DNA from 2 places in the Bacillus sp. SSR7 genome. Region 2 is predicted to be linked to the other one. Evidence: predicted binding sites of a transcription regulator. Region 2 holds the regulator's gene; the other holds the start of a gene.
What was found. Region 2 encodes Rex, which represses fermentation and respiration genes when NADH is low (regulators of the CRP and FNR family bind a similar motif). Its sites were predicted from a motif close to TTGTGAAATATTTCACAA; they were not measured.
Positions count from the first base shown of each region.

Region 1 (4,855 bases), on a different contig from region 2:
GTAACAGCATTTAACTATGAGTATGGGCAAGTACCAGGAATGCCGCCTGGATTTAAAGCTGATGAAGCATTAGTTGCATTAGCTGAAAAATGTATGCAGGCAGAAGAAAATATTCAAGTTGTAAAAGGTATGATTGCAACAGGCGATTCATTTATGAGTGATCCGAACCGAGTTGCAGCAATTCGTGATAAATTTGAAAACCTTTATGCAGTAGAAATGGAAGCAGCAGCTGTTGCACAAGTATGCCACCAATATGAAGTTCCGTTTGTTATCATTCGTGCACTTTCTGATATTGCTGGTAAAGAATCAAATGTTTCATTTGATCAATTTTTAGATCAAGCAGCTCTTCATTCTACAAACTTTATCGTAAAAGTACTAGAAGAGTTAAAGTAATGTAACAAAAAGGCAACTGTCTCATATAAAGAAAATACATACAGTTGCCTTTTCTTTATTGGCAAATAAGGGGGAGAACACGATGAATGTATATCGTGGAGTTCATGAGCTAATTGGTCATACACCAATTGTAGAGATTACTCGTTTTTCACTTCCAGAAGGGGTCCGTTTATTTGCGAAGCTTGAATTTTATAACCCAGGTGGAAGCGTTAAGGATCGTTTAGGAAGAGAATTAATCGAAGATGCGCTCGAAAAAGGGCTTGTTACCCAGGGCGGAACAATTATTGAACCGACTGCTGGAAATACTGGTATTGGACTGGCACTTGCAGCGTTACAACATGATTTGCGCGTTATTGTTTGTGTACCAGAGAAATTTAGTATTGAAAAACAAGAATTAATGAAAGCACTAGGTGCAACGGTCGTGCATACACCGACTGAGCAAGGAATGACAGGCGCAATAGCAAAAGCGAAAGAGTTAGTAAATGACATACCGAATTCATACTCTCCAAGTCAGTTTGCGAATGAAGCAAACCCTCGTGCTTATTTCAAAACACTAGGTCCTGAACTTTGGTCGGCACTTAATGGAGAGATTAACATATTTGTTGCAGGAGCAGGAACTGGTGGTACATTCATGGGGACTGCATCTTATTTGAAAGAAAAAAATGTAGATATAAAAACGGTTATTGTGGAACCAGAAGGATCTATTTTAAATGGTGGTAAAGCTGGCTCACATGAAACAGAAGGGATTGGCCTTGAATTCATCCCGCCATTTTTGAAAACATCTTATTTTGATGAAATTCATACAATTTCTGATCGAAATGCATTTTTACGAGTGAAAGAATTAGCGCAAAAAGAAGGTCTTCTCGTTGGAAGCTCTTCAGGAGCAGCATTTCATGCAAGCTTACTTGAAGCAGAGAAAGCGGCGCCAGGTACAAATATTGTAACGATTTTTCCTGATAGTAGTGAGCGCTATTTAAGTAAAGACATATACAAAGGATGGGAATAAAAAATGAGAGCAAAGACAAAGTTAATTCATGGTATTCGCATAGGAGAACCTTCAACTGGATCTGTAAATGTACCGATTTATCAAACGAGTACGTACAAACAAGAGGCAGTTGGTAAGCATCAAGGATATGAATATTCACGTACAGGCAACCCAACACGTGCAGCTTTAGAAGAAATGATCGCTGTATTAGAAAACGGTCATGCTGGTTTTGCATTTGGTTCAGGAATGGCTGCCATTACAGCTACAATTATGCTATTCTCAAAAGGTGACCACGTTATTTTAACAGATGATGTGTATGGTGGAACGTACCGCGTGATTACGAAAGTATTAAACCGCTTCGGTATTGAGCATACATTTGTAGATACAACAAACTTAGAGGAAGTTGCAGAAGCGATTCGTCCAAATACAAAAGCGATTTATGTAGAAACACCAACGAATCCATTACTAAAAATTACTGATATTAAAAAAATATCTACTCTTGCTAAAGAGAAAGATTTATTAACAATTATTGATAACACATTCATGACGCCATATTGGCAGTCGCCAATTTCTTTAGGAGCAGACATTGTACTTCATAGTGCAACGAAATATTTAGGAGGTCATAGTGACGTAGTTGCAGGTCTAGTAGTTGTAAATAGCCAGCAATTAGCAGAAGACCTTCACTTTGTACAAAACTCAACAGGCGGCATTCTTGGCCCGCAAGATAGTTTCTTACTACTTCGTGGTTTAAAAACATTAGGAATTCGAATGGAAGAGCATGAAACGAATTCACGTGCAATTGCTGAGTTTTTAAATAACCACCCAAAAGTAAATAAAGTATATTACCCAGGCCTTGAGTCACATCAAAACCATGAACTGGCAACAGAACAAGCAAATGGATTTGGTGCTATTATCTCATTTGATGTAGATAGCGAAGAAACATTAAATAAAGTACTTGAGAAATTACAATACTTTACACTGGCTGAAAGTTTAGGAGCAGTAGAAAGTTTAATTTCTATCCCCTCTCAAATGACACATGCATCAATCCCAGCAGATCGTCGCAAAGAATTAGGAATTACAGATACATTAATTCGAATTTCTGTCGGTATTGAAGACGGAGAAGATTTAATTGAAGATTTAGCACAAGCGTTAGCGTAGTAAAAATGCACTGCTAGTATAGGCAGTGCATTTTTACTACATTATTTTGTGAAATATTTCACAAAATAGACATACACAAATGAAATGATTTCATGTATATTGAATTCATGAAGTGTTACTCACGAACAATCTTGTGAAATATTTCACAAACAATGAGGTTCATGTAGGAAAGCAATTCTATTTTTTTTGCACTAATCGGGACTAATTATGACCTGTAGGGTCTTATTTAGTCCACGATAGCAGAATAGGAGGAATTTACATGGTAGTCAAAGAGAAAGTTGTAAATGAAATGCAGGAAGTAAAAGAGATGATAGATACGTTAGTGAATAACGGTCGGAAGGCTTTACAAGCATTAGAAAGTTTTACACAAGAGCAAATTGACAACATTGTTCATGAAATGGCATTAGCAGGTGTTGATCAACATATGCCACTTGCGAAGTTGGCTGTTGAAGAAACAGGTCGTGGTGTATACGAAGATAAATGCATTAAAAATATTTTTGCTACTGAATATATTTGGCATAGCATAAAGAAAGATAAAACAGTAGGGATTATTCACGAGGATCCTCACGAAGAGATGATAGAAATTGCTGAACCTGTTGGTGTAGTAGCTGGGGTAACGCCAGTAACGAATCCAACGTCGACAACAATGTTTAAAGCATTAATCGCGATAAAAACGAGAAATCCAATTATTTTCGCATTTCATCCTTCCGCACAAAACTGTTCTATTGCAGCTGCGAAAACAGTATACGATGCAGCGGTGAAGGCGGGGGCACCAAAACATTGTATTCAGTGGATTGAAAAACCTTCTGTCGAAGCAACGAAACAATTAATGAACCATGAAGGTGTGGCGCTTGTTTTGGCAACGGGAGGGGCTGGTATGGTGAAATCAGCTTATTCTACTGGAAAACCAGCGCTAGGTGTAGGTCCTGGTAATGTACCATGTTATATAGAGAAATCAGCGCATATAAAACGAGCGGTTAATGATTTGATTTTATCTAAAACATTTGATAATGGTATGATTTGTGCATCAGAACAAGCAATTATTGTAGACAAGGAAATTTATGATGATGTGAAAACAGAAATGATTGAAAATGATTGTTATTTTGTAACCGAGGAAGAGAGAAGTAAATTAGAAAAGCTTGTTATTAATGAAAATACATGTGCAGTAAATAGTGATATTGTAGGGAAATCAGCACAGTATATTGCCGAATTAGTTGGAATTACTGTACCTAAAAATACAAAAATGCTTGTAGCTGAAATACAAGGCATCGGAGCCGCATATCCACTATCTCGTGAGAAGTTAAGTCCAGTATTAGCTTGTGTAAAAGCAAATTCATTAGAAGAAGGATTTACATATTGTGAAGAAATGTTAAACCTCGGTGGTTTAGGACATTCAGCAGTTATCCATTCTGTAAATAAAGAAGTGCAAAAGCAATTTGGATTACGTATGAAAGCTTGCCGCCTTATTGTAAATGCCCCTTCATCACAAGGTGGAATCGGTGACATATATAATGGATTTACTCCATCACTTACGCTTGGTTGCGGTTCCTACGGGAAAAACTCGGTTTCTCAAAACGTAACAGCGACGCATTTATTAAATATAAAAAGGTTGGCAAATAGAAAAAAGAATATGCAGTGGTTCAAATTACCACCAAAAATTTATTTTGAAAAACATGCGACAGCATATTTAGCAAATATGCCTAACATTTCACGTGCATTTATTGTAACGGATCCAGGAATGGTTGAGCACGGATATGTAGATACGGTCTCGCATTATTTACGTAAACATGCAAATGATGTGAAAGTTGAAGTTTTCTTTGAGGTTGAGCCAGATCCATCAGATGAAACTGTGTTTAAAGGGGCGGAAATGATGAGAAGTTTTCAGCCGGATGTAATTATCGCACTTGGTGGTGGTTCAGCGATGGATGCAGCAAAAGGGATGTGGCTTTTCTATGAGCACCCAGAAACAACATTCTATGGAATTAAACAGAAGTTTTTAGATATAAGAAAACGTACATGTAAATATCCGGAATTAGGAAGTAAGGCGCAGTTTGTTGCCATTCCAACAACATCTGGAACAGGATCAGAAGTGACGCCATTTGCGGTTATTACAGATAAGAAAAATAATATAAAGTATCCACTCGCGGATTATGAATTAACGCCAGATGTAGCAATTGTTGATCCACAATTTGTAATGACAGTACCACCACATGTAACAGCAGACACTGGCATGGACGTATTAACGCATGCAATCGAGGCGTATGTGTCTGTTTTAGCAAATGACTATACAGATGGATTAGCATTAAAGGCCATTGATCT
Region 1 covers NZ_JBVVXV010000002.1:139,805-144,659, forward strand. The annotation lists gene mtnN (5'-methylthioadenosine/S-adenosylhomocysteine nucleosidase) at 1-393, shown strand, start outside; gene AC0NJG_RS04695 (O-acetylserine dependent cystathionine beta-synthase) at 476-1,399, shown strand; gene AC0NJG_RS04700 (bifunctional cystathionine gamma-lyase/homocysteine desulfhydrase) at 1,403-2,536, shown strand; gene adhE (bifunctional acetaldehyde-CoA/alcohol dehydrogenase) at 2,796-4,855, shown strand, end outside.
Region 1: a site for Rex is predicted at 2,583-2,600, ahead of adhE (bifunctional acetaldehyde-CoA/alcohol dehydrogenase). Genes of this name have one in related genera too.

Region 2 (4,855 bases):
TTTGCAAGAGTGTCGACACCGCGAAGCATCGAACGACGTGCTTCTTCACTAAATTTAATATCTTTTGCCATAATAATTGACCCCCTTGGATTTTTTAAGATTTATATAATTAACCGATAACTGCTAAAATGTCACTTTCACGTAAAATCAAGTAGTCTGTACCTTCATATTTCACTTCAGTACCTGCATATTTTGAGAAGATGATAAGATCACCTGCTGCTACCTCTAAAGCAACACGCTCACCATTTTCAAGCACTCGACCAGTACCTACTGCAATAACTTTACCCTCTTGTGGTTTTTCTTTTGCTGTGTCTGGTAATACAATACCACTTGCTGTTTTTTCTTCCGCTTGAACAAGCTCAATTACAACGCGATCACCTAATGGCTTTAGCATGAACAATAACCTCCTCATTTTGTTATGTAAATTTTATTTATTAGCACTCAAGTCACTCGAGTGCTAACACACTTATAATAATAAATAATCTCAATTTCTTTTGCAAGTAAAAAAATCATAATTTTTTCGCAAATTAAGCTATAAACTTTTCTATATAGAGTTCCTCTTCTTCTACCTTTACTATATGAATCGTTGTTTCCACTACTCGTATGTTACAATATGAAAGGACACCCTAAGTTGTTTTCGCTACACACACAACTTTCTCCTGTCTTCTATTATAATTTCAATTAAGGATTTACAAAAAAAACATAATGTAAGTAAAGTTTATATCGTAGGTAGCATCTTTACATGTTATCCTACCTTATCTCATACACTAGAGTTAGAAAGGATGGTTAAACCATTTGAAAAAACAATATTGGTGGGTTATCGTTACATACATTTTAATGCAGTTATCATCAATTGCTGGATTACCACTTCTCCTGAAAACTGGACTTTATGATAACAGGGGATTTACTAGAGAAGAGAAATTACAACTCATAACTGGTCATTGGGCAATCATTAGCTTCTTTATTGCATTATGTATCGTACTTTGGTTACTTAGAACAGATATTCGCGACAGACATTTAGATACAAAGCGTTCTACTGTTCCAGCTACGATTGGTTGGATTTTTATCGGGTTCTTCTTAGCATTTTTCTCGCAAAGTATTGCTGGTATGATTGAAATGTATGTATTAGGTATTAAACCTGGATCTGAAAATACAGCGAGACTTATGGATATCGCAAGAACGACACCTTGGTTCCTTATCGTCATCTCTATAATAGGACCTATTTTGGAAGAAATCGTATTTAGAAAAATTTTATTTGGTACACTTTATAAGAAGTTTAACTTCTTTATTGCTGCTATCATTAGTTCTCTCGTATTCGCAGCAATTCATTTTGATTTCACTCACTTATTGGTATACACTGCTATGGGGCTCGTATTCGCTTTCTTATATGTAAAAACAAAGCGTATTATTGTCCCTATCGCAGCTCATGTTGCAATGAATACATTAGTTGCAATTGCTCAAGTTTTAGTGAGTAGCGAACAAATTCAAGAAATGATTAAAGAAGCTGAAAAAATGCAAGGCTTTATCGGAGGATTTTTAGTATGAGAAACTCACCATTGTTCATGGCTGCATTGTATTTCCTTCTAGGATGTATCTTTACACGCTTCGCCATTACGAACGTAACAGATACAATTTGGAATATGTGGACAATACTATTTGCAGTTATGGCAACGATTGATTTTAATTTGGCACTTCGCCTTATCTTAGTTAAATTCACAAAGAAAAAACAATAATAAAACGCAGAGGTCGCTTCCTCTGCGTTTTATTGTGGATAATTCTTCAAAAAGTAAACTAACGTTTGTAACTCTACTGCTAAATCAATATGATGAATTCTTATATTGTCTGACACATTTAAGCGTGCTGGTGTAAAATTCAAAATACCATGCACGTTTGTTTCTGCCAATCTATCGGCTACAGATTGTGCTACTGTAGCGGGTACTGTTAATATTGCCACTTGTATATCAGTTGATAAACGTTCTTCTAATTCATCTAAGTGATATACAGGAATGCCTCCGATTTCTGTTCCAACTTTCTCTTCACTAACATCAAACGCCATTTCAATTTTTGTATTATTGTTTTTCGTGAAATTATAATGTAAGAAAGCGGTCCCTAAATTACCTACTCCAATAAGCGCTACACGTGTTATATCATCTTGGTCGAGTGTTTCACGGAAAAATGATAATAAATAATTTACGTTATATCCATATCCTTTTTTCCCTAATGCTCCAAAGTATGAGAAATCTCTTCGAATTGTTGCGGAATCAACCTTTACCGCTTCACTTAATTCGGCTGATGAAACACGTTGCTTACCAGACAAAGATAAGTTTTGGATAAATCGATAGTATAGAGGCAATCTCTTAGCAGTGGCTTGTGGAATTTTCTGCTGCTCCATATAACCTCTCCTCTCTTCCTATCTTTATTCATATGCTTTAATCAAATACAGAAGTTTAGCACTTATTAAATTCCTTGTATAATAGAAAGAAGAAGTATTCTCTCTGTATTTTAAACTATACACTATTTTTAGTATGATTGAGAAATATAAACATGGCAAAGTTAAGAAATTATTTGAGGTGAAAACATTGATTTTATTACAAGTAAACGCGCTTTCGAAATTATACGGTGCAGAAACGATTCTTGCAAACATAAAATTAGAAGTTCAAACGAAAGATCGTATCGCATTAGTCGGACGAAATGGAGCCGGAAAATCTACATTATTAAAAATAATAGCGGGTGAGCTATCTCATGATAGTGGCGAAATTATAAAACCGAAAGATGTCTCAATTGGATATCTAGCTCAAAATACCGGTTTAGAAACGTCTTTAACAATTTGGGATGAAATGTTAACCGTCTTTACACACTTGCAGCAAATGGAGACAAAACTTCGAAGGCTAGAGCAAGAGATGGGAAAAGAAGAAAACTTTTCAAACGAGGCTACATATGAAAGATTATTAGCTGATTATGACCAATTACAATTAGATTATAAAGATCAAGGTGGCTATCAGTACGAAGCAGATATCCGTTCGATTTTAAGTGGTCTTGGCTTCCCAGTTGAAACGCACCAGACGACGATTTCTACATTAAGCGGTGGACAAAAAACACGATTAGCTCTCGGTAAATTATTATTAACGAAACCAGACCTACTTATTTTGGACGAGCCTACAAACCATTTAGACATCGAAACATTAACATGGCTTGAACAATATTTACAAGGTTATCCTGGCGCAATACTAATCGTTTCCCATGACCGTTATTTCTTAGATAAACTTGTTACACAAGTATATGAAATTTCGAATAAAGAAAGTAGACGATTTGTTGGTAACTACAGTAAATATTTAGACTTAAAATCAGCACTATACGAGCAAGAAATGAAACGTTATGAAAAACAACAAGATGAAATCGCTAAGCTAGAGGACTTCGTTCAAAAAAATATAGCTCGTGCATCTACGACAAAACGTGCGCAAAGCCGTCGTAAACAATTAGATCGTATGGAACTATTAACAAGACCATTAGGTGACTCTAAGTCAGCTTCCTTCCACTTCGATATTGAAAAACAAAGTGGAAATGATGTGTTACAAGTAAAGGATGCAACTATCGGCTATGATAAGGATCCAATTATTGAACATGTAACAATGCGCTTAACTCGCGGAGATAGCGTTGCTTTAGTTGGTCCAAATGGAATTGGGAAATCCACATTATTAAAATCAATTGTGAATAAGCTACCACTATTACATGGTGATGTTTCTTTCGGATCCAATGTATCTGTTGGTTACTATGATCAAGAACAAGCCAATTTAACATCTTCTAAGCGCGTTTTAAATGAGTTATGGGATGAATATCCACTGCAACCCGAAAAAGAAATTCGCACGATACTAGGTAACTTCTTATTCACAGGAGATGATGTACTAAAACCAGTATCATCTCTTAGTGGTGGACAAAAAGCTCGATTAGCTCTCGCAAAACTTATGATGCAAAAATCGAATTTATTAATTCTCGATGAGCCTACAAACCATCTTGATTTAAATAGTAAAGAGATTTTGGAGAATGCTTTGATTGATTATCCTGGTACTCTTCTCTTTGTATCTCATGACCGCTACTTTATTAATCGTGTAACGACGACCGTTGTTGAGTTATCAACAGAAGGTGCACAGGAATATTTAGGGGACTATGATTACTACGTTGAAAAGAAAAATGAGATGATTGAACGTGCTGAATTTGAACAACAAGAACAGCAAGAAAATCAGGCACCTGTTCAAAAAACCGTAGCTCCAGAAAAATTAAATTATCTCGAAGAAAAAGAGCGCAAAAAGTTGGAGCGTCAACGCACTCGAAAAATCGAGGAACTAGAACAAAATATCGTAGAATTCGAAGAAGAAATTGCTACGTTAGAAGATCAACTTTGCTTACCAGAAATATATGCAGATTATGAAAAGGCTAGTGAAATTACAACGAAAAAGCAAACACTACAAGAACAACTTGATGCTTGTATGGCAGAATGGGAAGAATTGCATTTATAAGAGTATGAATAAGAAGGATGTCTCATCAGTCGGGATTTTTGACGATGGGACATCCTTTTTATCTTCTAGCCATGGTCAACCTCTATTGTATAAACGATTCGACACGAGATATCGATTTACCGACAAGGTTTGACAATATTAGCCCCCCCTTATAATAAGGGCATATTTCAAAATGTTTTTTAGAGATACCTTCTTCGTTTTTATTTCCCGAAAAAGGATAGATTCAAAGGTCAGACTTCATCTATTTTATCCACAAGTTTATACACATATCCACCTTTATAAAATAAACATCTAAATAACTTTTCCACATTATCCACAACCAACAAAAAAGTTATCAACAT
Region 2 covers NZ_JBVVXV010000030.1:7,752-12,606, forward strand. The annotation lists gene groL (chaperonin GroEL) at 1-71, opposite strand, end outside; gene groES (co-chaperone GroES) at 110-394, opposite strand; gene AC0NJG_RS28010 (CPBP family intramembrane glutamic endopeptidase) at 796-1,545, shown strand; gene AC0NJG_RS28015 (YdiK family protein) at 1,542-1,733, shown strand; gene AC0NJG_RS28020 (redox-sensing transcriptional repressor Rex) at 1,763-2,392, opposite strand; gene AC0NJG_RS28025 (ABC-F family ATP-binding cassette domain-containing protein) at 2,580-4,514, shown strand.